DNA from 4 places in the Pseudoalteromonas sp. SA25 genome. Region 4 is predicted to be linked to each of the others. Evidence: predicted binding sites of a transcription regulator. Region 4 holds the regulator's gene; each other region holds the start of a gene.
The links. Region 4 encodes sigma-54, which starts transcription at its own class of promoters, with help from an activator protein. Its sites were predicted from a motif close to GTTGGCACGNNNNTNGNNT; they were not measured.

Region 1: GQR45_RS05070 (EF-hand domain-containing protein) is a predicted target of sigma-54. The motif match lies at 3,477-3,495, and genes of this name have one in related genera.
Region 2: GQR45_RS12665 (PA2169 family four-helix-bundle protein) is a predicted target of sigma-54. The motif match lies at 5,473-5,491, and genes of this name have one in related genera.
Region 3: GQR45_RS02550 (hemerythrin domain-containing protein) is a predicted target of sigma-54. The motif match lies at 2,465-2,483, and genes of this name have one in related genera.

Annotation. Positions count from the first base shown of each region.
Region 1 covers NZ_WTKV01000004.1:213,602-221,381, reverse strand. Annotated here, with positions in the region: gene yfbV (terminus macrodomain insulation protein YfbV) at 1-369, shown strand, start outside; gene GQR45_RS05090 (putative RNA methyltransferase) at 366-1,181, opposite strand; gene GQR45_RS05085 (energy-coupling factor ABC transporter permease) at 1,178-1,825, opposite strand; gene xthA (exodeoxyribonuclease III) at 1,831-2,637, opposite strand; gene GQR45_RS05075 (hypothetical protein) at 2,878-3,309, shown strand; gene GQR45_RS05070 (EF-hand domain-containing protein) at 3,537-4,058, shown strand; gene scpB (SMC-Scp complex subunit ScpB) at 4,210-4,800, shown strand; gene rluB (23S rRNA pseudouridine(2605) synthase RluB) at 4,797-5,669, shown strand; gene GQR45_RS05055 (cupin domain-containing protein) at 5,816-6,253, opposite strand; gene GQR45_RS05050 (DUF5060 domain-containing protein) at 6,268-7,780, opposite strand, start outside.
Region 2 covers NZ_WTKV01000014.1:50,603-58,382, forward strand. Annotated here, with positions in the region: gene yejK (nucleoid-associated protein YejK) at 1-238, opposite strand, end outside; gene GQR45_RS12640 (DUF1414 domain-containing protein) at 301-513, shown strand; gene GQR45_RS12645 (DUF3413 domain-containing protein) at 519-2,015, shown strand; gene GQR45_RS12650 (hypothetical protein) at 2,102-2,581, shown strand; gene aceK (bifunctional isocitrate dehydrogenase kinase/phosphatase) at 2,685-4,403, shown strand; gene GQR45_RS12660 (LysR family transcriptional regulator) at 4,420-5,358, shown strand; gene GQR45_RS12665 (PA2169 family four-helix-bundle protein) at 5,534-5,977, shown strand; gene GQR45_RS12670 (biopolymer transporter ExbD) at 6,292-6,687, shown strand; gene GQR45_RS12675 (TonB-dependent receptor) at 6,760-7,780, opposite strand, start outside.
Region 3 covers NZ_WTKV01000002.1:242,824-250,603, forward strand. Annotated here, with positions in the region: gene GQR45_RS02530 (GGDEF domain-containing protein) at 1-1,320, shown strand, start outside; gene GQR45_RS02535 (DUF6500 family protein) at 1,357-1,575, opposite strand; gene GQR45_RS02540 (hypothetical protein) at 1,604-1,861, opposite strand; gene GQR45_RS02545 (hypothetical protein) at 1,917-2,174, opposite strand; gene GQR45_RS02550 (hemerythrin domain-containing protein) at 2,523-2,948, shown strand; gene GQR45_RS02555 (plasma-membrane proton-efflux P-type ATPase) at 3,065-5,581, opposite strand; gene GQR45_RS02560 (hypothetical protein) at 5,873-6,286, opposite strand; gene GQR45_RS02565 (TonB-dependent receptor) at 6,713-7,780, shown strand, end outside.
Region 4 covers NZ_WTKV01000001.1:55,543-63,322, forward strand. Annotated here, with positions in the region: gene GQR45_RS00295 (ATP-binding cassette domain-containing protein) at 1-780, opposite strand, end outside; gene GQR45_RS00300 (calcium/sodium antiporter) at 1,036-2,004, shown strand; gene GQR45_RS00305 (KpsF/GutQ family sugar-phosphate isomerase) at 2,008-2,979, shown strand; gene kdsC (3-deoxy-manno-octulosonate-8-phosphatase KdsC) at 2,980-3,531, shown strand; gene lptC (LPS export ABC transporter periplasmic protein LptC) at 3,528-4,082, shown strand; gene lptA (lipopolysaccharide transport periplasmic protein LptA) at 4,072-4,611, shown strand; gene lptB (LPS export ABC transporter ATP-binding protein) at 4,614-5,339, shown strand; gene GQR45_RS00330 (RNA polymerase factor sigma-54) at 5,409-6,908, shown strand; gene hpf (ribosome hibernation promoting factor) at 6,934-7,221, shown strand; gene ptsN (PTS IIA-like nitrogen regulatory protein PtsN) at 7,226-7,678, shown strand; gene rapZ (RNase adapter RapZ) at 7,697-7,780, shown strand, end outside.

The DNA.
Region 1 (7,780 bases), on a different contig from region 4:
CCTTTGTTTTTAGAGTTTAGGGTAATTAGAGCGACTGAGCTTGCCATTACAGTAATGCCAATCTTAGCCATGCTAACATTGTTTTTTCAGCTAAATTACTTGGGTTCTGATTTTTTACCGCAAGCCATTGCAAGTGCATTATTTTTTATATCGCTACCATTACAAGGTTTATTTTGGTTGGGTAAGCGAGCGCAAACGCCTTTAGAGCCTGCGATGCAAAAATGGTATAACGAGCTGTACACTAAAATGGCAGCTAATGGATATCAAACGCAGTTAAGTGAAAACAAGCCCCGTTATATGGAGCTTGCCAATTTACTTAAAGATATGTTTGATAAAATGGACAGGGCGTTTACTAAAGAGCAGTTTTAGAGAGTTACATCATTATCTATTTTGGTAAACTGAGTAATATAAAACGATAAGGTGACAGTGTGTTCACCTTTTTCTTCGAGTGCTGTCCAGTGCTCGGGTCTAAATTTCCATGCAAATGGCGTCATCATTATTAAGTTTTTAATATCAGTAAAGCTAAGCGCTACATGCTCTGTTAAAAGGATCTGCTCTGATTTTTGAAATCCTTTTGGAGTGGCTATTTCAGTATGTTCGTTTACTTCTGAATATATATACGATTTTAGCTCTTTTAAATGACAAGGTCCTGGGCTTGCAACCACTAATGTTGCGTTTTGATTTGCTAGGCGTTCAAGCTCTTGCTCAAATAAAGGTGCAAATACGCTAACAAGTACATCAGCAAATTGGCTTTTAAAGGGGGCTTGGCTGATTGATGCCACACTAAAATGGCAATTAGGGTAGCGCTTTGCTGCATATTTAACCGCTGATTTTGAAATATCGACACCGTATACAACAGCATTTGTTTTATTCGCGATTGCTTGGGTATAAAACCCTTCACCGCATCCTAAATCAATAATAGTATTCGCATTTATATTACTGATTATATCACTAAGGCTTTGCTGTAAAAAACGATAATACCCACGCTCTAAAAATGCACGTCTGGCTTGTACCATTTCAAGTGAATCACCCGGTTGTTTTGAATTTTTCTGTTGCACAGGCAATAAATTAACATAGCCTTCTTTAGCAAAATCAAAGCTGTGGTTGTTAGCACAACGAAGTGTTGAATCAGTTTTCAAAAGTGCTAGGTTACACAGCGGGCATTGATATTCAAGACTCATGAGCCTAGGTAGTCCTTATCGTAAAAAGTTTTTACCCAATGCGGGCGATAGGTGATCATAATTGTTATAGCCATGCCGTTGAGCATTGCTTCAGGAAACCAAATTATGGCACTTAAATAAACGTAGTTATCTGCAAGTTCTTGCCAATTGTATTGCCCTATAGCTAAGTAAAATAAAGCACCTAGGCCTATTTTTATACAGGCTATAAATCCTGCGGTTATAAACGCACAAACAAATATATAAACAAAAAAATGACGAGGTAAATATTGGTAACTAATTATAAAGCCAAGATAGCTCAATAAAATAGGAATAAACGCACCAATAAGCAGTTGTACTGGTAACAGCTCAAGTTCAATTTGACCAAAGGCAGCGAGTAGGGCTGTGGCAAGTAGGCTACTTAAAATAGTCAATCGCCAGCCTAAAATTAATGTAGCAGCCGTAACACCTAGGATGTGTAAATCAAGGCCAGTTAAAATGCCAGCCTTTATTCGCCAAAGCACTGCAAACACTAATGCACACGCAAGTACGCCAGTTTGACGGACTGGCGTATTAAGCAATGTTTTATATGTTTTTTTATCAAAGCTCAATAGAGCAATAATAATTACAAGAGCCCAAAGTAGCCCCTGCATTGTTAGGCTGAGCATAATAATTACTTAAATGTTGACCATATAGGGGCATGATCTGACGGTTTTTCAATACCGCGAAGTTCGTAATCAATACCTGTATCTATGCAGCGTGCTGCAAGCTCATTGGTTGCAAGCACTACATCTATACGAAGTCCTCGATTATCTACAAACCCTTTAGAGCGATAGTCAAACCACGAGTATTGATCGTCTGTTTCGGGGTTTTGCTCTCTAAAGGTGTCTTTAAAACCCCAATTAAGTAATGTTGCAAGCCATTCACGCTCTACCGGTTGGAAAGAACATTTACCCGTTTTTAACCAACGTTTAGCATTTACGTCGCCAATACCAATATCTAAATCGGTAGGTGATATGTTGATATCACCCATAACGATGACGTCTTGATCGGGTGTGTGATTGGTTTCAAGGTGTGTCATTAAATCTTTATAAAATTGACGTTTATAAGGGAATTTAGTTTCGTGATTAATATTATCACCTTGTGGGAAATAGCCATTCATGACAGTAAGGTCGCGACCGTTTTCTTGTTCAACAGTGACGCTTATCATGCGTTTTTGCGATTCATCTGTATCGGTGGCAAAACCTTTTAAGACCGATTTAGGTTCTTTTTTGCATAACATAGCTACGCCATAATGCGCTTTTTGACCATGAAAGTAGACGTGATATCCCATTTTTTGTACATCTTCTAATGGGAATGCTTCGTCGTGAACTTTAATCTCTTGCAAGCCAATAACGTCTGGTTGATGTTTGTCGATAATTGCTTGTAATTGGTGAAGACGAGCACGCAGACCATTGATATTGAAAGAAATCACTTTCATAAAATTTACCTTAAAATTGGTTCTATTTAATAGATTAAATTGTATCAGTAAATACGCGTACATAACATGACTGAATTGAGATAATAGCTGCGCAAATGTTGATCAAATGATGGGTAAAGTTTAAACATTGTGAATACAATATTAATTATTTAAATAAATAAAAAATTCAATTGAACTTAACTTTATTGAATATATAATGCGCGAAACTCACTTGTTTAGCTCGTTCAAATAGGATCTCTCATGAAAACTCAACTACTTTTAGCCACTGCTTTACTAGCATCTGCAACTGCGTCAGCTCAAAGCAATACCTACTTTAGCCAAGATAACAAAATTGAGTCTAAGTTATGTGTACTAAGTGCAAACGAAGGCTTTAGCGTTGCTCGTAAAGAAGCTGCCCAGCACGGTGTTTACCTATCTCGTTTTTCTAAAAGCATTTTATGTAATGGTGAAGATATTCGTGATATTGCTAAAAAAACGACATTAAGCAACGCATCAGTTGAGAAAGTAGAAGTATTTGCAAAAGACGCTCAACAAGAAACTCAATTATGTATGACGGCTTTAAAACAAGGTTTAGCACCTGTTCGTCAAAAAATTGGTAACCTAAACTCATTAAAATGTAATGGTCAAAACGTTACTGAGTTTGTTAAACGCTACCAAAACGCAGCAATCTAATTATTAGCTTAACTATAATAAGTAAATTTGAAATGCCTGGTTTTTACCGGGTATTTTTTTGCAAAAATTACAAGGTTGTTTGCAAAGCTTGCAAGCTTAACTCATTGAAACTGTTTAATAAATATACCGATCGAGATTAAGTTATTGATTATTAAAAGTTAACTATTATTGGCATTGGATTTGTATTAGTTAAAGTGACATTTAATTAATTACGAAGGATACGTCTTATGAAAAAGTTAACATTAGCAGCCACTATTTTAGCATCATTAAGCCTAGCGGCTTGTTCATCTAATCAAGGTCTTGAAAGAATAGACAGTGACTTTGCAAGTTTAGATAATGATAGCGATGGCTACATCTCAAAAGTTGAAGCTGATGACGATAGCATTTGGGGCCATTTTTCAAATATTGATACCAATATGGATAACGAAATTAGCCGCAAAGAATTTAACACTTATATGAAGCTTAATAATGGCAAAGTAGCCACTGATTCTGAAGTAAGTGAGTCGGCATTTAAAGCTGAAATTGCTAAATTCGATAAAATTGAAAGCAGTTTTTCAAGCTTAGATAACGACAGCAATGGCTATATCTCGGTAGTTGAAGGTAACGATGATGATATTTCAAATCATTTTGGTTACATGGATAAAAACCAAGATAAGCGCATCAGTAAAAGCGAGTTTATGGGTTACATTAAAAAACATGGTAACGCAGTAGCTGAAGATGATGCATTAGAAGCTTTTAAAAGTAACTAATAGTTACCATTTTAATAAGTAAGATTAAAGCCAGTGCTAGTCACTGGCTTTTTTGTGTTTTAAATTTAGTTATTTGATAGATATATTTTCCTAGTTTGGTGTTGTTCTGTCATAATAGATGGCTGTGTATTTTTATTTGTTAAGAGTGTGTATGGCGGGTCGGCGAATTAGTGATGAACAACTAGTTGAGATCATTGAAGCAGCTATTTTTGTTGCAGATAAGCCTGTTAGTAAACGCCACCTTAAAGACATCGTATTAATAGATTTAGCTATTTCTATGGCACGAATAAATGACGCAATAGATACAATACAAGAGCATTTTCAAACTCGTGGTATTCGCTTAGTTGAAGTTGGTAGTGGGTATCGGTTTCAGGCATGCAGTAGTTTAAGCCCTTGGTTAAATAACTTGTGGCAAGAACGCGCACCAAAATACTCGCGTGCTTTACTGGAAACATTATCACTTATTGCGTACAGGCAGCCCATTACACGCGGCGAAATTGAGCAAGTAAGAGGTGTTACTACGGGTTCGAATATTATTAAAACTTTACTCGAAAGAGAGTGGGTTAAAGTGGTAGGGCATAAAGAGGTTCCGGGAAAGCCGGCTTTATATGCAACTACTAAGCAATTTTTAGATTATTTTTCGTTAACTGGACTTGAAAATTTACCTGCGTTGCCAACAGAGCAGCAAAGTAAAATTAACCAGTTATTGAGCGATCCTTCTGTGAGAGAACCATCCGAATGAGTATTATACAAGGTGAAAAGTTACAAAAAGTCTTAGCCCGTGCAGGCGTAGGCTCACGCCGTGAAATGGAAAAATACATTGACGCAAACCGCGTTAGTGTAAACGGTAAAGTGGCAAAGTTAGGTGACCGTGTTGAAGAAACCGATTTGATTCGTGTTGACGGACACAGTGTGAAAATCGAAGAAAAAGCAGACCGAATCTGTCGTGTGATTATGTATAACAAACCAGAAGGTGAGTTAAGCACACGTAAAGATCCTGAAGGGCGTCGTACTGTATTTGACCGACTTCCTCGTATTGATGGCGATCGCTGGATTGCGGTTGGTCGACTAGACGTTAATACATCGGGTTTAATGCTTTTTACAAACGATGGTGAACTGGCAAACCGTTTAATGCACCCAAGCTATGAAGTAGAGCGTGAATACTCTGCACGTGTATTTGGTGAAGTAACCAACGAGACGGTTAAAAACTTACTACGTGGTGTTGAACTTGAAGATGGTCCAGCCAAATTCACGACTGTAACCCCTATGGGTGGCGAAGGCGTTAACCGTTGGTTTAACGTAACGTTAAATGAAGGGCGTAACCGTGAAGTTCGTCGTTTATGGCAGTCTCAAGATGCGGAAGTATCTCGTCTTATTCGTATTCGTTACGGTAAATTAGAGCTTGATAAGCGCGTGCCACAAGGTGGTTGGATGGAGTATGATTTAGAAACAGTAAACTACTTGCGTAAAACCGTTAAATTAGGCCGCGAAACACAAACTAAGCTTTCTGTTATGCCTGAAAAACGCAAAGATAAACGCGCTAAAATCAACCAAATTCGTAAAGCAGTTAAAAAACACAATCAGCGTGTTAAGCCGACTAAACGTAAATAATCAATCATTATTCTCAATCCATATAAATTGACAGTAATTTAATATAAACGCCTGATTATCTCATTAGGCGTTTTTATTTTAAGGCTGTATGTAGCCTTCTTTTATCATACATAGAGCTTGTAATTATATATCTAAATTAGTTTTAACTATTTCACTTGATACCTCACTACCACAAATTTAAGCGGCACATCGCCGTTGTTATAAATGCCGTGTACGTCATTAGGGGCTGCAAATAAAATATCACCAGTATGAGCTGGCTGGCTTTTGCCATTAAGCGTCCACGTGCCAGAGCCCTCGAGAATCATTAGGTATTCTTCATCAGGATGCTGGTGGGCAGGATGTATTTCGTTATTAGGTTTAATAACCGCAACGCCCGTAATAGCGCCTTTGGTGAGTGGTGTATCGCCATAAAAGTAAGTATGAAAATCGCCGCCTTCGTAATGAGTAATGTGCGCGTCTTTTTGACTCACAATATCTGATGTAAGTTGTGTGGGTTTATCTTCTGCGTTTACAGGCAATGCTAAAGTGGCTGCGGTTGTAAGTAATACGCCGGTTACACAATGTTTAACTGTTAAATGATTCATGGTTGTTATCCTTATTATTTAGCGCTTAGGTTAATTAAATAAACCCAGTCGTTGTTAGGTGTGTTGGGTGGTGTTGCCAGTTGTGTACTCGTTGCGATATTTACACAAAAGCGTTTGCCGTTTATGTAGTTGTTAGTTCGTGGGTTAAACCAGTCGAGGGTATAACACGCGTTTGGTAATGTGACCTGAGCTTGGCTTGCGTTACTAAAATAAAATAAGTAAAACGTTGAGTTATCACTTAACGCCCAGCCTGTTTTTGTAAGCTCTGGGGTGGGTGTAAGCTTTGTAAAAGGCACGTATTTTTGAAAAAACGCAACAGCGTTGATCATCGCTAAATAGTAATTTTTGTAAGGTGTTAAATCTTGTTCAACAAGGTCGCCGCCACCGCCTAAATAAAACTCAATACCTGCGCCACCTGCCATAAATGTGGCCCACACGTTACTTTTACGCCACGTATCTACATTGTTTGCATACTCGTAAATATAGGCCTCGTCCATGGTGATCACCCACGGGTGAGGGTTGCTTTGAGTAAGCTGGCGGTACTTTAAAACATCGCTGTAAGTGGTGTTTTTTTTAAGTTCACCTTGTAAGCTTGCCCCTGTGTAGGCGGGGTAGCCTAAAATGTTGTCGTTTGGTTTATCGTAAATGTGGTAGTCGAGCGACGGGCCGTTATGTATCACAATATGCTCAGGGTAGTAGGTGAGTGATTGAAAGTAATCGGCAAATTGCTTTCTTTGTTTTGTGGTATTAGCTTTTTGTTGTTTATCGTCGCCGCTTGGATCTTGCCAGCCGTTTTCTTCGCCTATATTCCACGTGGTTGCTAAATGATAGCCAAAGCGGGCAAATAACTCGCGATAGTAAATTTTACGACTAACAGCAAAATCGTTTTTAAGCTGGCTTTCGTTCCATTCAAACAGTGACTCGTTTTCGGTTTCGCTCATTACAAAGTGAGTCATTATGCCTTTTTGCTGCATGTGGCTAAATACAATATCCCACTGAGCTAATTTAGATACATCGTAGCGTGTGGTTTGGGTTTTGCTAAGCCATGGCCAAACTTGGTCGCCATCGCCGTAGGCGTTCATGGTTAAAAAGTAATACGCGTTAATGTTAAGCGACGCTAAATAATTTATTAGCCCAATAATGCCTTTAGAAGATTGATGACTACTGTTATCAGTCTCTGTATTGGTTGTTTGCCATGTAGGGTCGCTATTTTGCCAATGCTTTATGTGCGCTTGGTAGTTACGCTTTGTGGGAGTGGCATCAAACCCTGAAAAGCCAAGCAGCACTTCGGGGCTGTTAGCACCGGCTTTTAAAAAGTACTCTTTTGAGCCATTAAACTGCAAATAGGGTTTGTTAACGTATTCAAGCTTCCCTTTGCTTTTAAAGTCTTTACTACTGGATGACTTAGTGGCGGCGGTAACATTAAACTCGCCTGTTTGTTTATCAAAAAATCCGGCTGATTGCTCATTTGTAACAGTATTTAATGGCACGCTTGCGATATTACTGCCTTTAACAAATGAGAGTGTA
Region 2 (7,780 bases), on a different contig from region 4:
AAAAGCCTAGCTCATCGTTACGGTAGCTTTGCATTGCAGATGCTACAACGCTGTTTTTATCACCACTGAAAGCACAGTAACCTTTACCTGGCTTACCATTATATGCATGATGTAATTGTTCGATAAAAACGGCTACTTTATCGTTAATTACCATCTCATCATTTCGAAGGTGAATTTGCGTATCGTCGTCTTTTTTGTCTACATAATGAACGACTAATTTTTTAACGTCTGTTGTCATCTTTGTTTTTCACGCCTCTAGTGTTAAAATACGAGAATATAACTATTTTATTGAACCAACTGATGCCAATCTTATCAAAATACTCTAATGAAGAAGTAGAACAAATCGTCGATCAGCTTATTGATGTGCTAACTAAACACAATGCGCCGGTAGATTTAAGCCTTATGTGTTTAGGAAATTCTATCACGCATATCTTAAAAGAGCATGTACCAACAGGGAAAAGACAAGCCGTAACTGAGAACTTTGCAAAAGCTCTATCACAGTCGGTTAAATAAACTCTATGAATTTATCGCAGCACAATCAGTTTTCATCAAAAGCGAGTCAGCTATTAAGCTGGGGCCATTGGTTTACTTTTGCCAATATTGGTTTGGCGCTATTTATTAGCTTAAGCTACTTATTTGCCGACTCGCCACCAACAAGCTTTATGGGCATTACTTATATGCTAGTAACGTGGTTAAGCCACACTAGTTTTATCGCCTTTTTAGCGTTTGTGCTGACGGTATTTCCGCTTAGTTTAATATTCCCCTACCCACGACATATACGAGGCATGGCGGCTGTTATAGCCACACTAGGCGCTTCACTGCTTACCCTTGATGCTTATGTTTACGTTAATTTGGGTTATCATCTAAGTATATCTGCCTTACCTGAGATTATTTCTCTACTGTGGCATCGTTTAACCAGTTCACCTGCTTTAACAACCATTTTAGCCAGTGGGATTGTATTACTTATTTTAGGCTTTCAGCTACTTGTGAGTAATTACACATGGCAACACCTTGAGCGCTTAAAACAATATAAATTTGCACGTTACGCAATTTCATTTTTAATAGTGTGTTTTTCACTTAGTCACAGTATTCATATTTGGGCTGACGCAAATTTAAACTTTGACGTAACGAAGCAAGATAATGTACTACCACTGTCATACCCTACTACCGCTAAAAGTTTATTAGCTAAAAATGACCTGCTTGATATAGAAAGCTATAAGCAAGCACATAACGTAAAAATTAATAACCAAAACATTAGTTATCAAATGCCAAGCCCGCTTGATAAGTGTGAAGACTACACACAAGCCAATGTAGATATTTTTGTATTTGAAACCCAGCAACAACTCGCTAAATTTGTTGCCGATAATAAAAACTTACACAAAACAGAGCAGTTTTTACAGCCAACTAATCACGACGATATGCTATTTAGCTTAGTGTATGGTTTGCCAGCTTTTTATAAAGCAGCAATTTTAAGAGATCAAACTCTTCCCGCATGGCAAAGTCAGCGCCGCAGCATTGAAGTAACCGGCGTGGAAGAACTTAGTTTTATAAATGATCAAGCACATAGTTCTAGCGCAATTAGAGTTATTAAAAGTAGCGATAACGCCGTTGTACGAGATGATAAAACACAGGTTTTTGCTTTTAGTCTTGCCAATAACAAGCAAGAAGTAGTAACAACATCAACTTTATATAGCTCCGACAAACGTATTTCTAAAGTAGATGGACTTATTCAACCTAGCGATTTAATTGCAACAAGTGTTGGCCAATATTTAAATTGTAAAGCCATTGCTAAGCAAACAATGCTGGGCGTTAATTTATACAAGAAAAAAGATGATATGGGCGTGAACTACTCTCAGGGTGTCGTTATAGCCTATAAAAAAGATAGGATTACCTTAATAGATTCAGATGGTAACTTTAAAAACATTTCCGCTGCTGAAGGTTTTTCTATTGAACAAGGTTTAGATATACCATTTTTAGTACAGAGTATTAAAAAGCTCAAAACCTTTACCCAATAACAGTTATCCTAACCTAGCTTGATATACCACCAAGCTAGGTTATAGTTTTATATTGTTGTTAGATATAAAAACCAAGGATGACATGTATGTTTAAAACTTCTTGTTATATTCTCCATTCTAGCTTTTTACTTATCAGTTTTTTTAGCTTTAGCGATACCACTTACTACAAATGTGTAACAGAAAAAGGCACAATCTTTTCTCAACTGCCGTGTGACGACGAAGCAACGACTTATAAAGTTAACACGACGGGTAATCAGTATTCTGGTCCTAAGGTTGACTACACTAAACAACTAAACGAACTTGAGCGTGAAAGGCTTCTATCTGGCTTACAGGCAGAGCTTCGCAGTAATAACCATAAGCTAACAATACTTGATCGTAATAAGCAGCGTGCTGAATACAAACAACAAGAGCGGTTAAATCATATTCTAGCCATTGAAGATAAAAAGCGTATTACCAAAGATATTACTAAAAAATTAAAAATAATTAATAAAGAGTACAAAAAAGATGTATTGGTTATTACTAAACAAATTAAAATTCTCGAAAAAAAGATAGCTCAATACCAATAAATCACTCTTAATTAGCAAGTAATATTTATCTTGGTTTTAAACTTAAAATAACATACCCTTAACACAATAGAGTATAAGCTCTAGGGACTATTAAGGAGTGCAAATGCAGCCTCGCCATATTGCTGAATTAATTTTAACGGGTTTTAAAAGGCACTATCAGCTATTTCAAAAAACAACGGCCAAAGCCCCTCTCGCCTTTGCAAAAAAAGATTGGCAAGCAATTAATGATATCAGCCGTTTGCGTATCAGCTATTATGATGATCGTGTTAACGAAACCACACAAGCGCTAAAAAAAGAAACCCCAACAGAGCAATTAGATGAAAGCCTATGGCTCGAAGTTAAAAAGATATATCAGCACTTTTTATGTTTCCACCCTCAAGCAGAACTCGCCGAAACCTTTTATAATTCTGTATTTTGCCGGCTGTACCATAGGCGCTATTTTCATAATGACTTTATATTTGTAGAAGCAACTTTGAAAGATGCTCCTTCAGTACCTGTTGAGGCCGAATATAGGACATACTTTCCAGTAGTTGATGGCCTAAAGCCAACAATAAAACGCATTATTAATCATTTTGATTTTAAAGCCCCATTTGTAAATTTAGAGCGTGATATTCGCCTTCTTGTTAAAGCTTTTTATAAACAAGCACCCGATACACATCACCAACCTTGGCAAATGCGCTTTGATATTTTGCACACACCTTTTTATCGTAATAAAGCAGCTTATATTGTTGGTCGTGTTGTTTCAAAAAGTGGTGTTCAGCCTTTTATAATCGCCGTATTGCACGATGAAGATAACGGATTATATTTAGATGCACTTTTAACTAAATCATCTCAAATGCGTGTCATTTTTGGCTTTGCCCGCGCCTACTTTATGGTAGAGACTCATGCACCTTCAGCACTTGTCCGGTTTTTGAATCAGCTTATGCCAAACAAAACACTTGCTGAGCTCTATAACGCAGTGGGTTTTCATAAGCAGGGTAAAACTGAGTTTTATCGAGAGTTTTTAAATCACTTATCTCACTCAAGTGATGAGTTTACAATTGCACCGGGTACTCCCGGTATGGTGATGATGGTATTTACCCTTCCCTCATTTGGTTATGTTTTTAAAGTAATAAAAGACAAATTTGGTGAAAGTAAGCCCTTCGGCCGTGATACCGTATTAAAGCGTTATCAACTAGTAAAAAACCATGATCGCGTTGGCAGAATGGCCGATACCATAGAGTATTCTAACGTCGTATTTCCTTTGGCGCGTTTTGATAGTAATTTACTTGCGCAATTACATAAAACAATTGGCTCATCAATGGTAATTGAAGGCGAATGGTTGATCATCAAGCATTTATATATTGAACGGCGCATGACACCACTCAATTTATTTTTAGAAAATGCTGATGAAGAAAGTGCCGCAGACGCGATTGAAGAATACGGGCAAGCTCTAAAAGAAATGATTGCCGTTAATATATTTCCTGGCGATATGCTCTTAAAAAACTTTGGTGTAAGTAAGCACAAACGTATTATTTTTTACGATTACGATGAAGTTCAATACCTAACAGATATGAACTTTAGAGCATTACCGAAAGCAAAGAGCTACGACGATTATTTAATGGATGAACAAAGTTACTCTGTTGCACCACAAGATGTATTCCCAGAGCAGTTATGTACATTTGTAATGCCTAATCCTATGTATAAAAAGTTTTTCCTCAGCACTCATCCAGAGCTTATAGATGTTAGCTTTTGGAAGCAGGCGCAACAAAATATAAAAAATGGGCAGGTAAGTCATATTTACCCATACCCGACAGCACAGCGATTTATCCATCACTGGTAGACGCAAAGGACACACAATGAATATAAGTAAAATAGATTTAAATTTACTCGTTTATCTCGATACATTGCTTCGAGAATGCAACGTAACACGCGCTGCTAATCAATTGAGTATTACGCAGCCCGCAATGAGTAATGGCCTTAAACGTCTTCGTAACTTATTTAACGACCCTATTTTAGTTCGTACCAGCGATGGTATGGTCCCGACAGAGCGCGCTTTAGAGTTACAACCCGTTATTCGTGGCATATTAATGACGCTTGAAGAAACCCTAGCACCTAATAGAGAATTTGAGGCAAGCCAGAGTAAACGTGTATTTAGAATAATGGCCAGTGATTACGCTGCAAGTACGTTAGCGCCAAAGCTCTTAAGTAAACTACACGAAGAAGCCCCCGATACTACTTTAGATATACTCACACCAAGTGATGTAACCTTTCATGACGTAGAAAACGGTAAAGTAGATATGGCAATCAACCGTTTTGAAAACTTACCTCAGTCTTTTCATCATAAACGTATTTGGAAAGACAGTTTTTGCTGCTTAGTTAAGGCCGACAACCCTATTATTGAAAACTTTAGCCTCGACAGCTACTTAAAAGCGCGCCATATATGGGTGAGTAAAACAGGTTTTGGTGTAGGTGTGGGCATGGACCCTAAAGATGTGCAAAAACTTGGTTGGGTTGACGAAGCACTTGCCCACTTTGGTAAACATCGTAACATTGCCACTTTTACGCGTAACTACCATGTAGCGATTCATTTAGCTAAAGAGAAAAATTTGATTGCGACCCTTCCTTCAAAAGCTGCAAATATATACTTAGATGATCCGGGGCTTAAAATTTTAGAGCCACCGTTTCCAATTCCTCCTTTTGAGCTTGATATGATTTGGAGCCCACTGTTGCATCGCGATGCGAGCCATATCTGGTTACGCCAAAAAGTAGCCGAAGTAGCTGAAGAGCTAAAATAACTTTATTACACAATATAATGTAAAAATTGCTAGGTTAATACTTCCCTCATTAACTTAGCCCCTTTCTGCAATTAAATTAAATCAATAAAATCAAATAATTACATAAAATAAAAACGTGGAACATACATTGCTTTATTAAATTGAACTATACATTCATTTAATAAAAGAGGTCATTATGAACACCCATCAAGGATCAGAAGTAAATCATATTACTGACATCATTCAAGTTATGAACAGCGGCATCGACTTTTATCAAAAAGCACAGGAAAAAGTTGAAGACCCTGCTATTGGCGCACTTTTTCAGCGTATGATAGATGCCCGAAAAGTGAGTGTTGAGCGCTTGCAGCCATATGCAATTAATGAAAAAGGCGAACGCGAAGATGGTTCATCTTTCGCAGTTGAAGCACGACGTGCATACACAGCCTTACTTACTACATTCACCTCACATAACGACAGCACGTATGTAAAAGAGCTTGAAGAAGTAGAAGATAAAACGCTTGTAGAAATTAAAGCCGCTATGGATAAACCACAACCGGCTGATTGCGAAGCTGCACTGGCTAAAACATTATTAACAATGCAAAGCTGCCATGCAGAAATGAGCCGTATGCAAAAGCAGTAAGCTTACATAACGCATAAATACAACCCAGCCTAGCGCTGGGTTTTTTATTGCCTCTAATACCAATCTGCATAAATCTTTAAGCAATTTAACGAATTAAATCACACTATAACGATGCCATATAGACCCCATATATAAGCAAATTGGTATAAACACCACCTTATTTCGCCACATTTTAAATACATAATGAATACAAATATTTAATGTTATTAGAATATTTATTTAACCACGCTTTATTTTTGCTGTGCTAATTTTGTTAGTAGGTACCTAAAACCTTGCTGTGGCGCCGCAGCATTTAATTAAAAATAAGGTCCAATATGAAAAGTAAACTAACTAAACTGCAAAATAATGCTGATGTAGATATGACCTCGATGTTAGACATAGTGTTCATATTACTAATTTTCTTTATTGTAACTACATCTTTTGTAAAACCTGTGGCTATTGAATTAAACCGACCACTCGACAGCCCTCAAATAGATAAGCCTGTTAAAAATGCTTTATTTAGAATTGATGAAAGTAACGCAGTATATTTTTCAGGGAGGTTAATTGATTTAGAGCAAGTTGCGACTAATTTAGCGATATTCGCGGCTAAATATGAAATAAGTTCGGTACTTATAACCGCAGACGAAAACAGTACTCATAATACTTTAATGAGTGTAATGAATAATATTAAGCAATACGATGATTATTCAATAAGTTTGATTTCTAAATAAAACAGCCCAATATAAAACCAAAAAAAGGGCCTTACGGCCCTTTGAGTTAAATAACGAAAGGGAGGTTATTAATTAAAAACGGTATTCTGCGCCTATGTAGTAGTAGGCACCGTTAAATCCAAATGGAGCAGAACGACGTGAGTAGTCAAACACACCTGAGCTACTTATTACTGTGTTGCCACTAGCATCCACAATAGTACCTGAGCGAGAGTTACCTATTTCGTTTTTATCTGGGTAAACATCAAACAAGTTATTTGCACCAATATTTACCGATAAATCTTCAGTAACGAAGTAGTTAACTTTAACGTCAGTTAAAATTTCTGCGCCATACGTTTGACGACCACCGTCTTCTACTGTGTACTCACCAAAGCGATTAAGTGACAGGTTAACTGTCCAATCATCACGTTGATAAAGTGCACTTAAGTTAATACGATCCTCTGGTTGCCACTCTTCAATAATAGAGATGTCTTCAGCTGAAAATATATCTTCTACGTTTACTGTCTCAAGGCTTGAGCCAGCAGGCGAAAATAACGATACAACATCTGTTTTAGTAAAGTTAGCTGCAAGTGTAAAATCAAGCGTGCCGCCTAAACCTTCAGTGTTCCACGTTGCTACAAAATCAACACCACGAGTTTCTGTATCAGCACCATTTAAGAAGAACTGACCTACGCCAGCACCCGCACTATTTAGTGCAGCATCAAGGCTTGTAGATAAACCTTTACCTAAGCGGTCACTAATTACAATACGGTCGTCAATATCAATTGAGTAGTAATCAACGGTTACATTAATATTATCTGTAACGTTATATACAATACCTAAACTACGGTTTTGTGATTTTTCTTCTTTAAGCTTTGGAATACCTAAGCTTTGCGCAAGTGTTGAATCATTTCTAAATGTACCAACCTCTTCTGCAACTAAATTACCATTAGTACCAACAACAAATTGCGTACTTACGTTATTAAAGTAAAGCTGCTGCATTGAAGGCGCTCTAAAACCTGAGCTTAATGCACCACGTAGTGAAATATCGTCGGTTACAGACCAGTTACCAGCAAGCTTAAAGTTTACTGTATCACCAAAGCCTTTGTAGTTATCG
Region 3 (7,780 bases), on a different contig from region 4:
GACGATTCAGCATCTCAAGGATACTTTTTTAGAAAAATAGCTGATGCATACAATTATCTAAACGAAAAAGACAAAGCCGTATATTATGCAAAAAAAGCGGTTGCGGCATATGAGCAAACACAAGATGGGCTTTTTACTGCAAAAGCATATTGGAGTTTAGGCAATATATTGCTTGAGATAGAAAAACCTAAAGATGCCTTAATATACCTAGACAAAGCATTGCTCTATTTTAAAAAAGCTAATATGCAAAAAGGCTTAACCTTTGCTCAGTACTCAATTGCCAGTATTGAGTACTTACAAGCAAACTACGATAAAGCTTTAACTCTAACTAAAGAAAACATTGAGCTTGCTCGTTCTGCAGGTGTTCACGACATGCAACTCGCATCGCTCATTTTGTTAGCTGACATATATATAAAACTAAATTTACTTGATCAAGCAAATGAAGCAAACGATGAGGTGTTTTTAAAGTTAAATAAATTCAGCCGCAGTATTTATAAAGCCGATTTTTTAGGTAAACGCTATGAGCTAAAGCGCCGCCTTAACTACACTGACGAGGCTTTTGAAGCAATTGAACAAAAGCTCCTTTATACAAAAAAACACTACGAAGCAACTAGTGAAAATAATATAAAAACACTACAGGTGCAGTTTGAAGTAAAAGAAAAAGAAGAAAAAATACAGCAACTAGAGTACGCAAAAGACATTAGTGAACTACAAGCTAAAGAAGAATATCAACAAAAAATAATTTGGCGACTTAGCGCTGCTATTGCATTTATTTTAGTGATTGCTTCATTATTTTTATTTTATCGGCAAGCTCGACAACGTCAAAAATATCACGATATTTCATTAACAGATTATCTAACAAATTGCCCTAATCGCAGAGGAATAATGCGCGCAGCAGAAGCAAAGCTTGGTGAAGGTAAAATGACGATAGCGATTATTGACTTAGACTACTTTAAAAAAGTTAACGACCATTTTGGTCACGATGTTGGAGATTTAGTTCTTATTGCCTTTGCAAAAGCTGCAAAAGAAACACTATGTAATGATCATCAGTTTGGTCGTTACGGCGGCGAAGAATGGTTATTTGCACTAGATACGGTTGATGAACGAATAATTCACGATATATTTAACCGACTCGCCATTAGCTTCGCCGAGCATTGCAGTAATATAGAAGACTTTCCTAGTGATACAAAAATCACCTTTAGTGCAGGGGCCTCTGTAAGTGGCCCTTTAAAAAGCACACTAGATGTTCTTATTAAACATGCAGATAAATTACTTTATAAAGCAAAAGAAAACGGAAGAAACCAAGTCGTTGTTGATTAAATAAGCACAGCTAAAAGTATTGGCTCAGTTAATTGACTAAAGTCCATCTAAAACCATCTGTTTAATTTTATGTGCTTTTACAAAATGATCTAATTTATGGGTGTGTATCCACCAAGTAGCGGCCTCCATAAGTAGCTCTGGGTCGTCGTTTTTATTGGCAAAAAATGCATAAAAAGAAAGCCCTACATTTTCGCCTTTAGCTGCTATTTTTTTATCGCACACGGTAATTATTTTTGCTCTTAGTTCTTCCCTCATACATACCTTTAATCATATTAATGCTGTATTACTGAAATACGCCATTTAAAACGCTAACGATTAGCTGCAAAAGGCTTCTATCAACCAAGCCATGATTCTCAAGCTCTTTATTAGGCGTATTTACTTTTGCAGCTTTGCATTCATTATCTAATGTCTCATTTTTACGTGTATCGGTTTCGTATGCAATATCTGCTTGTTCCATACATTTTGCCGAGCCTGCGTAAGGCTGCGCCGCACAAGCGCTTAGTAATAAAAAAAGTGGAATTGCTATCAATAATTGTTTCATAACTAATCCTATTTTTACGCAACTTATTTAATTTAAATTACAGCTGTAAGTTAGCCTATTTACTTTCTACCACCATTACAAAAAATTCAAAAAAGAACGTACCAATAATATCAAAAAAAGTGTCATTTTTTTCATCCTTTTTAATTTGTGCGCTAATGCATTGATTATAAACTTCTGAGCTTGTTTGAGCGCCATTTCGATCAACCGTTTCAGCCTCTTCAATGCATAAGTTAGGGTCAGAACGTGGGGCTGTACTACAGGCACTTAGTAAAGCGCACAGCAATAATGCGGCGATGGGGCTTTTTATGTTCATCCTTAAACTATCCTATTAAGTTAACGTGCTACCTGCATTTATACCGATTGATATTATATGTGGGAGTAATACATATAGATTGTACCTAAATAATGTTGCTACTTTATCACTGCAATAAAATAAACAACCAGTAAATATTTGTAAGGTTCTGTAGGAATTTATACTCACTTCTATAATTGAACTATGTAAAAGCCTGAAATTATTGCATTCATATCACTGTAAAATTTACAGTGATAGCAGCCTAAAAATAAAAAATCAAAATAAAAGCAATAAAATACATCAACTTAATATTTGGCATTTAGTTTGCTAGTTAATGATATAAGCAAATAAATTGTAAAAGGATTAGTTATGAATATTTTTGAAGCACTACGTCATGACCATGACAAACAACGAGAATTAGTAGATGCGCTTATTCAAACGCACGGCGACACAGAGCAGCGCCACGAGCTAATGGACGAGCTAAAAACAGAACTAGAACAACACGCAAGATTTGAAGAACGTTACTTTTACAACCCACTTATGTTTGATGACTTAACTCATGAAAAAGCGCGCCACAGCGTAGCTGAACATCACGAAATTGATGAATTAATTGAACAACTTGAAGATACCGAAATGAGCTCGTCTGCATGGTTAGTTGCAGCTAAAAAACTGCATCATTTAGTACATCATCATTTAAGCGAAGAAGAACACGAAGTATTTCAATTAGCGGGTAAAGCACTAACCGAAGGGCAAAAACAAAGCTTGGCAAAGCAGTATAACGATGCAATGCACTAATACTTTTTATTTGTGAGTAACTTTACTCACAAATAATTGAACCACCTTATATACACTCCCTTGTGTACTATTGGTTATAAGCCACTTGGCTTATAACCATTTTTTAAGCCTATGTGCTAACTCTTCTCTAGTAAGGGTGCTTCTGTCGGATCAAAAATTCGATACGCCACTAGCTTTAAACCATCGTTAATAAAAAACCACACCAAAGCATATGCCCACACAGCAAGTGCCCATCCCCATCCTAGTGGGGTCATAAACACCCCATAAACAGCAATAAGTGTTGCTATAACTTGCGTGCCAAATACGGCGACCATTAATATAGCAGACGGTTTAATAGACCAAAATGGACCTCGGGTACGCGCTAAAAATATAGTCAAATGCCCTGCTACAGAAAGTAATAAGTACATTAATGTTTGAAGATGAGGACGGTCGAGTTCAAATACTTTATCTCCTAAGTAAAATAAACCAAAGGCTGCAATTGGCCCTACAATTCCCAGCACAGATGCAATACCTAAAACGAGCCGCATATTCCATGTCTCGGGCTTATTTTGATAATGCACATTGTCGTATGCAATAGACAAAATGGCGGCATCGTTAAGTAAAGCAAGCATTACAATCATGACTGCTGTTAACGGATAAAAGTTAAAAATTAATATCGCCATTGTCATAAAGAGTAGTACGCGCAGTGTTTCAGCAACCCTGTAAATAGCGTAACTGTTCATGCGTTGAAATATTTTTCGGCTTTCTTTAACTGCATCAATAATAACCGATAAGCCATCGGTCATTAACACAATTGATGCTGCTGAACGCGCTGCATCTGTAGCACCCGATACAGCAATGCCACAGTCAGCTTTTTTAAGTGCTGGCGCATCATTTACGCCATCTCCTGTCATGCCAACAATGTGCCCTCTATGCTGAAGCACATCAATAATATGGTATTTATGCTCAGGGAATACTTGTGCGAATCCGTCAGCACTCTCGATAGAATCATCTAACTGTGTGGCTTGATGATGCTCAGTTGCACCAAATCCACTAGCATCAAGAATGTTTGTCCCTAAACCCAGTTTACTTGCAGTTTCGCGCGCAATGGCCACTTGGTCGCCCGTGACCATTTTAACACTCATACCCATTTCTTTTGCATCGGCAATGGTTTGTATTGCTTCTTCACGCGGTGGATCAAAAAGTGGCAATACGCCTATAAATTGCCATTTACCTTGCTCGTCTGTTTTAGCAACCGCTAAAGAGCGAAACCCACGTGCTGCAAATTCATCTATTGATGCCTCAACTTGAGTTTTAACTGCCTCAATATTAGCCGACAAAGCTAAAATAACCTGCGGTGCACCTTTGGTCACTTTAAATGTTTTGCCATCATCATTTTTAACGATTGCTTCAGTACGTTTGCTCACAGGATCAAATGGCTGAAAATGCTCTATATGATAAGAATCTAAATGCTGCTCAGCTTTTACACTTTGTAATACTGCTAAGTCAATCGGATCGTTATTTTCTGAGCGAGATGCTAATGCCGCGTACAATATAACTTGCTCAGCAGAGCCTTTATTTATTGAGTTTTCGATATAAAACGGGTCACCTAACGTTAATAGGTTTTGTGTCAATGTGCCTGTTTTATCAGAGCACAGAATATCAACACCTGCTAGCTCTTCAATTGCAGCTAAACGCGTTACAACCACTTGCTTTTTAGCCAATAAACGAGCGCCTACAGCCATAGTAACTGATAGCACTGTTGGCATTGCGACTGGTATTGCCGCAACGGTTAATACCAGTGCAAACTGCAATGTGGTGATCATTGGATCATCGCGAAACAAAGCAACAATAACTATAAGCAGCACTAAAGCCGCAGCAAGCATTATTAAATAATTACCAATTTTAAGCACCGCACGCTGAAAATGACTTGCGGTTCGCTCCCCTTGCACTAACTGTGCTGTTTTACCAAAAAAGGTATTAGCGCCGGTTGCGTATACTATTGCCTCTATTTCACCTTGGCGAATAATAGAGCCCGAATAAACAGTTTCACCCGCCGACTTTACAACCGGTAACGACTCACCCGTAAGTGATGATTGATCTACTTCTACTGAATCACCATCGAGCAAACGCGCATCTGCAGGCACTATATCGCCCATCCGCATTCTAATAACATCACCTGGTACAAGCTCGCTGGCATTTAAATTTTGCCATTGAGTATCGCGGCGAACGCGTGCTTTGTTGGCTAATTTTGCTTTTAATGCAGCAATTGCATTACCCGCTTGATGCTCTTCCCAAAAGCCAACCAATACGTTAGACAGCAATAATACAAGAATAATAAAAAAATCAGCCCAGTGCTTAGCAAGCGCCGATAAAATAATAGCAGCCTCGATCATCCACGGTATTGGTCCCCAAAAGTAAGATAAAAATTTGAGTAGTAGGTTTGTTTTTTCTTCAACTAGTTCGTTAGGTCCATATTGTGCCAATCTTTGTGTGGCATCAGTTTGGCTTAACCCGTCGGATGATGTTTTTAGCTTTGCTTGTAATTGTGCTAAATCGAGCTTGCTCCATTCATCGCAATTTTGATTATGTGAAGACTTGTTTACTGAACGATTTGATGACTGATGCGCTGACGAAATTTTGACCTTTTCCATACGAGCCTTCTATACAACCTTGAGTTGAATAACTTGAGGTAATTAAAACCTACTAACCGTATAGCTAACATAAACTAAAGCTGTCGATATTGTTCTTACAAATATATTAACTTTGATCTAACGCAATATTTAAGATGAAATAATATAAAAAGGATTATTTTTAGAAGATGACAAAGAGATTGGATTATTAAAAGAAGTACTTAAAGGCTATACATTGGGCTGAAATAGTAAATAACTCAGCCCAATGTATTTTTAGCTACAACCTTAAGGAAGGGTATAGCTATTGTTTTATTACTTTACAGTAAATTTTACGTCTTGGTCGCGTAATAAGTAAAGTGCAAAACACGCAGCCCACATTGGCCATGCAGTGAAGAATAATAAATTGTTAAAGCCATCTATATACTGGTTGTACGAAGAAAGCGTTGATAAGCCATGCATTACAAAAATGATTCCGTAAGTTATGCGCTTTTTAATACCCGCTAAAAATGCCAATACTAATACAAGTTGTAGAGCACCGATAACATAAGCAACTATGTCAGATGAGCCACTAATACCGTAAAAATGTTCAAAAATACGTGCGCTATGACCAGGGTTTACGAATTTATCGAACGTCCACATAACCATTACAATAAATACGCCTAAACGCAAAGATAAAAGTGACCATTGCAAACGGTTTTGCACATCAGAACTCATTGAACCTGTCATAAAATTTCCTTAAATGAATATTAATAAACGTTGAAGTAACCTAGACCGTATAAGTTATTTTTTATTTCAAAAAAATTTAATTATTTTAAATAAAAAAGTAATTAAGCCTCGTAGTAATAAAAGTGAAGCTTATTTTAGGAATTTTAAAATGCTGCGTAAAAGTTAACAATTTTAAAATGTTAGCAGGTGAAAAGTAGTCTATAATTAAAAAAGCCAATTAAAAGCAAACATTTACATTCACTCTAATACAATCGCTCTATTAATATTTTATCAACTAATAAAACAATAGTACTTAATTACCACCTTTATAATGCATCCGTTTTGTTATGTTCTAAAAAACAAAAAGAATCGAAATTTTACTGAAATTTATTTTTAATCCTTTCGGTCTTTATCGCCAACAACATTTTAACCGTAGAGAGAAAACGCTTGAAACACGCATATTTAGCACTTTCCCTAGCCACCATATTAAATACACCACTTAATGCTTTTGCAGCCGAAGAATCAAAAACAACAAAAGATGGCGCAATAGAACGCATTGAGGTGGCAGGCCAAGTTATTAAATCTCAAGGTCTTTCGGTTAAAAACGCCACTGTAGACGGCCCTTTTGGCGACAACTTAGCCCTACAAGATATAGCCCGCTCAGTCACACCAATTTCAAGCGAGTTAATAGAACAACTCAATATTACGACTTTACAAGATGTACTTGCCGTAAGCCCTAATACCTATTCAGCCAGTGGTTTTGGGGCACCCAGTTTACCTACTATTCGTGGGCAACTAGGTGAGCTTTTCCAAGATGGTACACGCCGCCAAGCCGGTAATAATGGCTTTGGCGTGCCGTTATCGTTCAACTCTATAGAACAGATAGACGTGGTAAAAGGCGCGCCGCCGGTATTATTTGGCTCAAGCCAACGCAACGGTGGTTTTGTAAACTTACATTCTAAAAAAGCATCAACTGACGAAAGTAAAGGCAAAGCAACGGTATCTGCAGGTCGATGGGATCAGTACAGTGTTTTAGTGGATTACAGTGCACCCATTGTAAAAGATAAAGTAGGTTTTAGAGTAAGCGCTGAACACATAGATAACGGCAGCTACTACGATTTTTCAGGCACAAAGAGCGACAGCTTATTTGCATCATTACGCGTATTACCCGATGACAAGAGCAGCTGGGATATTAACTTTGAGTTATATCAAGTTGAATTTACCGATAACGCAGGTATTAACCGCCCTACTCAAGCGCTAATAGATAATGGCCTTTATATTACCGGCCAAGGCGTGCAAGCAAATGGCAGCACAGTACCGGCAGCAGGTTCAATAATCTCACCAACTGGGCAAGTAAAAATAGACCGTAGTACAGTACTTACCGACCCTGATAATCAAAACGAAGCCACTACTTATTTACTACACAGCATTTATAAGCGTGAACTTTCAAACAATGCATCAATAAAAAACATTACGTATTTTCAGCACTTACAACGCGAAGAAATTGCACAAAAT
Region 4 (7,780 bases):
TTGAGCCGGAAAATGAAATGGTACTGGACCATCCGACAAGCCTTTTAAAAACTGTTGAACTAAAGGAGATTCATGATTGCGCATTTCATCAGGAGTACCACAACCAATTACACCTTGATCGGCGATAATTATAACGTGATCGGCAATACTCATTACCTCTGTCACATCGTGTGTCACAATTAAAGACGATAAACTCAATACTTCGTTAAGCGACTTAATTAGCTTGACCAATACGCCCATCGAAATAGGATCTTGTCCTGCAAATGGTTCATCGTACATGATTAGCTCTGGATCAAGTGCTATAGCGCGCGCAAGTGCAGCACGTCTTGCCATACCGCCCGATAACTCAGAGGGCATTAAATCTTTAGCGCCACGTAGCCCAACCGCTTGCAATTTCATTAATACAACTAATCGGATAAGGTCTTCACTTAGCTTTGTGTGCTCTCTTATAGGAAACGCAATATTGTCAAATACTGACATATCAGTAAACAGCGCACCACTTTGAAAAAGCATGCTCATTTTAGTACGTGCTTCGTATAACTCTTTACGAGACATTTTAGGAATGCTGCCACCTTCAAATAAAATATCACCTGAATCTGGTTTAAGCTGACCACCAATTAAACGCAACATAGTGGTTTTGCCAATTCCGCTTGGCCCCATGATCGCAGTAATTTTACCTTTAGGAACGCTAAAACTCATATTTTTATATATAGTTCTATTGCCTCTCGAAAAGCTAACATCCTTGACTTCTACTATTGATTGCGACAAGTCGCTCTCCATAAAAATGTTCACTAGTGCACCTATTTTAAAGCTTTTTTGTCAAAGATGGAAAAAACAATTCGTAAGATTTTGTAATACACCCATGAAAAGGATTATAAGACTCGCTCAAAACAGCTTAACCCCGGCTTAAATTTTTAAATTAACTGTTTAAAAGCAGCATTGTTACGTAGTTGACCTTACTCTTTTATTTATACTTTCATCTTGGCTTTTGTTACTATTCGCGCCATCCGTATTTTGTATAACTGGCTTAACACAATGGTTACCTCGTTTGTTATTTTAATTCTTGGTTTTGCAGCTCTTGTTTGGAGTGCAGACAGGTTTGTTTATGGCGCTGCGGCTCTTGCTAAAAACTTTGGTGTACCTACACTTATTGTTGGTTTAACCGTGGTAGCTATGGGCTCTTCAGCACCCGAAATGATGGTTTCAGCCTCTGCCGCGTTGGCTAATAAAACCGACACAGCCGTTGGTAATGCTGTTGGCTCTAATATTACAAACATTTTACTTGTGTTAGGTATCACAGCTCTATTTCGCCCTCTTTCAGTTTCATCAAGTACATTAAAACGCGAAATGCCATTGGTAATGCTCGTATCTTTAGTTACTTGGTATGTGTTCTCAGATAACTACTTTTCATTTAATGAAGGTGTTGCGCTTTTGGTTGGCTTTATCGTATTCATCGGTGGGTTAATTATTGTATCTATGCGTGCGAAAAACCAAGATGATCCATTTGTGTCAGAAGCCTGCGACGACGTCCCTAACGATGTACCTACGAAAAAAGCGGTATTTTGGTTAGTTGTCGGCATGATACTCCTACCTGTTAGTTCTCATTTTTTAATAGGTTCGGCTGTCGATATTGCTAAATACTTCGGCTTAAGCGACTTAGTCATTGGCTTAACAATTATTGCCATCGGTACTAGTTTGCCTGAACTTGCCGCTTCGGTTGCAGGTGTACTTAAAAATGAAGATGATTTAGCACTAGGTAATATTGTTGGCTCAAACATATTTAATATTCTAGCGGTATTACCACTTGCCGGTATTATTAACCCTTCTGCCATTGACCCATCATTAGTAAGCCGAGACGTATTAATTATGATTGGTGCAACACTTGCTCTCATTATTATGTCATTGAACTTTAGAGGCACCCAACGTATCAATAGAGTAGAAGGCGGCTTATTGCTAATAGCGTTTTTAGGTTACCAAGGGTATATTTTTAGTCAAGTAGGGTAAATGATGGCAACGCTAAATTTTATTGAACAAGGCCTTCGCGTTTTAGATGTTGAGCGCCAAGCACTTAGTGATATTGCACAATATGTAGATGAAAATTTTCATAACGCGTGCCAATTAATGTACGACTGCGAAGGCCGTATTATTGTCATTGGTATGGGTAAATCAGGTCATATTGGCAATAAAATAGCGGCAACCCTTGCAAGTACTGGCAGTCCAGCATTTTTTGTTCACCCTGGTGAAGCAAGTCATGGTGATTTAGGTATGATCACTAAAAATGACGTGGTTATGCTTATTTCCAATTCAGGGGAGACCAGCGAAGTTTTAAATATCATTCCGGTTTTAAAACGACTTGGTGCCAAAATGATAGCGATGACTGGCAATACGCAATCAACCATGGCGACCCTTGCTAATGTACATGTGTGTATTAAAGTAGAAAAAGAAGCCTGTTCATTGGGTCTAGCTCCTACATCAAGTACCACTGCAACGCTTGCGATGGGCGATGCCATGGCAGTTGCATTATTAGAAGCTCGCGGGTTTACAGCTGATGACTTCGCGCTATCTCACCCAGGTGGTAGTTTAGGCAAGCGTTTATTACTTACTTTAAAAGATGTTATGCACAGCGGCGCAAATACACCTATTATTAGCGTTTCACAAACAGTTAAAGACGCCCTCATTGAAATGTCTGCTAAAGGTTTAGGTATGACAGCCATTGTTGATGAAAATCAGCAGCTCGTGGGATTATTTACCGATGGCGATTTGCGTCGTATTTTAGAGCAAAGAATTGATATTCATACAACACAAATAGATGTTGTTATGACTAAGTCATGTACTACGGCTACGCAAGATATTTTGGCTGCTGAAGCGCTTAATATTATGGAACACAAACGTATAAATGGCTTAATCGTCGTCAATGAGAAAAACCAACCTATTGGCGCATTAAACATGCAAGACCTATTAAAAGCAGGAGTGTTATAAATGCAATTTGAAGAACTCTATCAACCGCTGAGCGATGATGCAAAAGCACGCGCTAAAAAAGTAAAGCTACTTATATGCGATATTGATGGTGTATTTTCTGATGGCCGTATTTATCTTGGTAATCAAGGTGAAGAGCTAAAAGCATTTAATACAAAAGATGGTTTTGGCATTAAAGCGCTTATAAACAGTGGCTTTGAAGTGGCTGTAATTACTGGTCGTCATTCACAAATAGTGCAACAACGTATGAGCAGCTTAACCGTACAGCATATTTATCAAGGCCAAGAAAATAAGCTCATTGCCTATCAAGAATTAAAAGACAAACTCAACCTTAGCGATGAACAAATTGCTTATATCGGTGATGATGGTCCTGACATGCCCGTTATGGAATTAGTCGGCTTTGCTGTTGCAGTAAATGATGCCCATCCACTTATTAAACGTTTATCACACTATGTAACGCAAATGCCTGGCGGCTTTGGTGCAGTAAGAGAGCTCACCGACTTGCTCATGCTTGAAAATGGTAAAGCATTGACTACACAAGGCACTAGTTCATGAATGCAGCGCGCATAATATTAAGCGTTTTATTCATTAGCTGTATGGTTTGGCTTTGGTACCCTTATTTTACACAAACAAATATTGTGCCTCAGACTGAGCCTGAAGTTATTGCCAAGCCTGATTACATAGCCATAGAACTCAAACAAACAGCCTATGACGAACAAGGTAAAATTAGTCACAAAGTCACTGCGGCTAAAATGGAGCTATATCAACAATTAGGTTTTACGTTTTTTGAAAAACCTATTTTTACTTTATATAACGAAAAGCAAACGTGGCAAATAAATGCAGACGAAGCAACATTATACGAAGACAAACAATTAATTTTAGAAGGCAATGTGGTTGCCAAAAACTTAACCGATAACGCCATGATAGACAAAATCAATGCTGATAATATTCAGGTAGATATAAAGCTATTAACAATGCGTTCGGAGCAACCCGTTATCATCACTGGACCCAATTTAAAAATCACTGGTAAAGGCCTAGAAGCCGACTTAAAAACCGAAGTGATAAAACTAATTAACCATACGCGAACCATATATTATGACCAATAAAATATTAAAATCACTTATTATTCCTACACTTATACTAGCGTTTAATAGTGGTGCTGCAGAGCAAAACACGCAACCGACTGCAAATCAAATTTCAATAAGTGCCGACAAGCAAGAAGGTCAATTAAAAGCTAATGTCGGGATTTTTGAGAAAAACGTTGAAATTATTCACGGTAACCGCCGTATCACAGCCGACCGCTTAGAAGTACATAAACGCGATGAACTTGGTGATAATAAACAATTATTAATTGCTACAGGTAGCCCTGCGCACTTTGAAGAAAAGCAATCAGATGGCACAACTATGAGCGCCAGTGCTGACGAAGTACGTTATGATGTATCTAAGCGTTTTTTAACGCTTGTTGGTAATGCACAAGTATCGCAAGCGGGACAAAAAATAAATGCTAAAAGCATTACCTACGATATAGAGCAGCAGCTAATCAGTGCCGAAAAAGATGAAAACTCAACTGACCGCGTTCACACAATTTTAGTGCCAATCGAGACTAAAAAAAGTAAAAAAAGCGACAAAGGTTAACCATGAGCACATTAAAAGCAGAGCTATTAGCAAAGAGCTATAAAGGCCGTGAAGTTGTAAAAAACGTCGGCCTTGAAGTCAAAGCTGGCAGTATTGTTGGCTTACTTGGCCCTAACGGCGCAGGTAAAACCACCACGTTTTATATGATAGTAGGACTTGTACCTAGCGACAAAGGTAAAATATCGATAGACGATAACGATATTACTCTTTTACCTATGCATAGTCGTGCTAGATTAGGCATTGGCTACTTACCGCAAGAGTCTTCAATATTCAGAAAGCTGACTGTTTATCAAAACTTAATGGCCATTTTAGAAACGCGCAAAGAGTTAAATAAACAAGCTAGAGAAGACACTCTCGATAAATTATTAGATGAATTTAGCATACAACACATTCGCGATAGCCAAGGTATGGCATTGTCAGGTGGCGAACGTCGTCGTGTTGAAATAGCACGTGCGCTGGCAGCAGATCCTAAATTTATATTACTGGATGAACCATTTGCAGGTGTTGACCCTATTTCGGTATTAGACATAAAGAAAATAATAGAACATCTTAAAAATCGTGGGATTGGTGTATTAATTACCGATCATAACGTAAGAGAAACCCTTGATGTTTGTGAAAAAGCCTACATTGTTTCTCATGGGGAGCTGATTGCATCAGGTACTCCAGAACACGTATTAAATGATAAAACAGTACGCGATGTTTACTTAGGCGAGCAATTTAGGCTGTAACATTTACGCCATGTCTTTAAGCATCTGCTAGTATTAATTATAACAACATAAAAGGATTGTTAGAGATACATGAGGCAATCACTACAGCTGCGCATGGGCCAGCAACTTACAATGACTCCACAGCTGCAACAAGCTATTCGTTTGTTGCAACTCAGTACATTGGATCTCCAGCAAGAAATACAAGAAGCTCTCGACAGCAACCCGCTATTAGAGGTTGAAGAAGCAGACTATTCAGAAGACGCTGCAGGTAAAAACGAGCAAAAAGCAGATACAGATGACATAACTGTTAGCGCATCTGCCGATGATGCTCCAAGCGAATACGAACAAGATAGTGGTGAAGCACTTGCAAAAGACACGCTAAGTGACGACATGGCTATGGATGTTAGTTGGGATGAGTACATGAGTGCCGCCCCAGCAGCATCATCGGGTCCGATGCCTGAAGACGAATCAATATACCAAGGTGCCTCTACTGAAACGCTCCATGAGTATTTAATGTGGCAGTTACAACTAACGCCATTTAGCCCTACAGACGAAGCTATTGCTATTGCTATTGTAGAAGCCGTCGATGATTCAGGTATTTTAACACTAAGCTGCGAAGAGATTTTAGAAAGCTTTAATCAAGAAAACGAAGATGATAACGAAGTCGAACTTGATGAAATTGAAGCTGTATTAAAACGCATCCAGCTGTTTGATCCTGTTGGTATTGCTGCACGTAGTTTACAAGAGTGTTTGTGTATTCAGCTTAACCAGTTTGATAAAGAAACACCTTACATTAATGAAACAAAAATGATTTTAACCGAGCATATTGATTTATTAGCTGCTCGTGACTATCGTACATTAATGAAGAAAACTAAGCTCAAAGAAGAAGAGCTTAAAGAAGTAATGACATTAATACATACTCTTAGCCCTAAACCTGCAGATACTATTGTAAGAGAAGAGTCTGAGTATGTTATTCCTGATGTGTCAGTTAAAAAAATTAAAGGCCGCTGGGTTGTTGAGTTAAACCCAGATAGCATGCCTAAAATTCGTGTTAATAGCCAATACGCGGCAATGTCTCGCACTGTAAAATCCAGTGGTGACAGCCAGTTTATTCGCTCGCATTTACAAGAAGCTAAATGGTTTATTAAAAGCTTAGAAAGTAGAAACGACACGCTATTAAAAGTAACAAATTGTATTGTTAAGCAACAACAAGGCTTTTTTGAACACGGTCCTGAAGCCATGAAACCAATGGTTTTAAATGATGTTGCTGAAATGGTAGAAATGCACGAATCAACAATTTCGCGCGTAACAACCCAAAAGTATATGCACACACCCCGTGGTATATTTGAGCTTAAATATTTTTTCTCAAGCCATGTAAGCACCGAAAACGGTGGTGAATGTTCATCTACAGCAATCCGTGCGCTTATCCGAAAATTAATCGCAGCAGAAAACTCAGCAAAACCATTGAGTGATAGCAAAATAGCGGATATATTGGCTGAGCAAGGAATTAAAGTAGCGAGACGTACAATCGCAAAATACCGCGAATCTCTGGCTATTCCACCGTCAAATCAACGTAAAAGTTTGATTTAAGACGCAAAAAAAGAGGGTAATGCTTATGCAACTAAACTTAACTGGTCGTCACGTAGAATTAACCGATTCACTAAGAGACTATATTAATACCAAATTTGCGAAGCTAGAAAGACACTCTGATCATATTAATAATGTTCATGTCATTCTCGATGTAGAAAAATTAAATCAAAAAGCAGAAGCCACCATACACGTAAGCGGTGCTGAGCTATTTGCCTCTACAGAACATCAAGATATGTATGCCGCCATTGACTCGTTGATCGACAAGCTCGATCGACAAGTAATTAAACACAAAGAGAAGCTTGCTCGACACTAATATGATGAAATTAAGCTCACTTATATGCCAGGACTGCAGCAAAGCTGCGGTCCTTTTTAATAGCAAAAAAAGAATTTTAGAGTTCATTAGCGAACTTGCTCACGACAAACTTCCGTATTTACCGCAACAAGATATTCTTAATGCTTTAATGAGCAGAGAGAAACTCGGTAGTACAGGTATAGGGCGTGGCATTGCCATTCCTCATGGAAGAATGAGCGGTGCAGAAGAGCCTTTGGCTTTAGTACTCGTTAGCGAAACTCCAATAAATTTTGATGCAATCGATAATCGCCCTGTTGATATTTTCGTCGCACTCATCGTACCAGATGGCGATAACCAGCAGCACTTAAAGACTCTAGCAACCATTGCTGATAAACTAAACAACAAAGATTTTTGTAAACAGTTACGCAGTGCAAAATCAGATACTGAGCTTTACCAAGTTATTGTCAATCAATCATAGTTTTATAAAGGGTGTTAAATGGAGTTAATTATCATAAGCGGTCGCTCTGGTTCTGGAAAGTCGGTTGCTTTACGCGTTGTAGAAGATTTAGGTTATTATTGC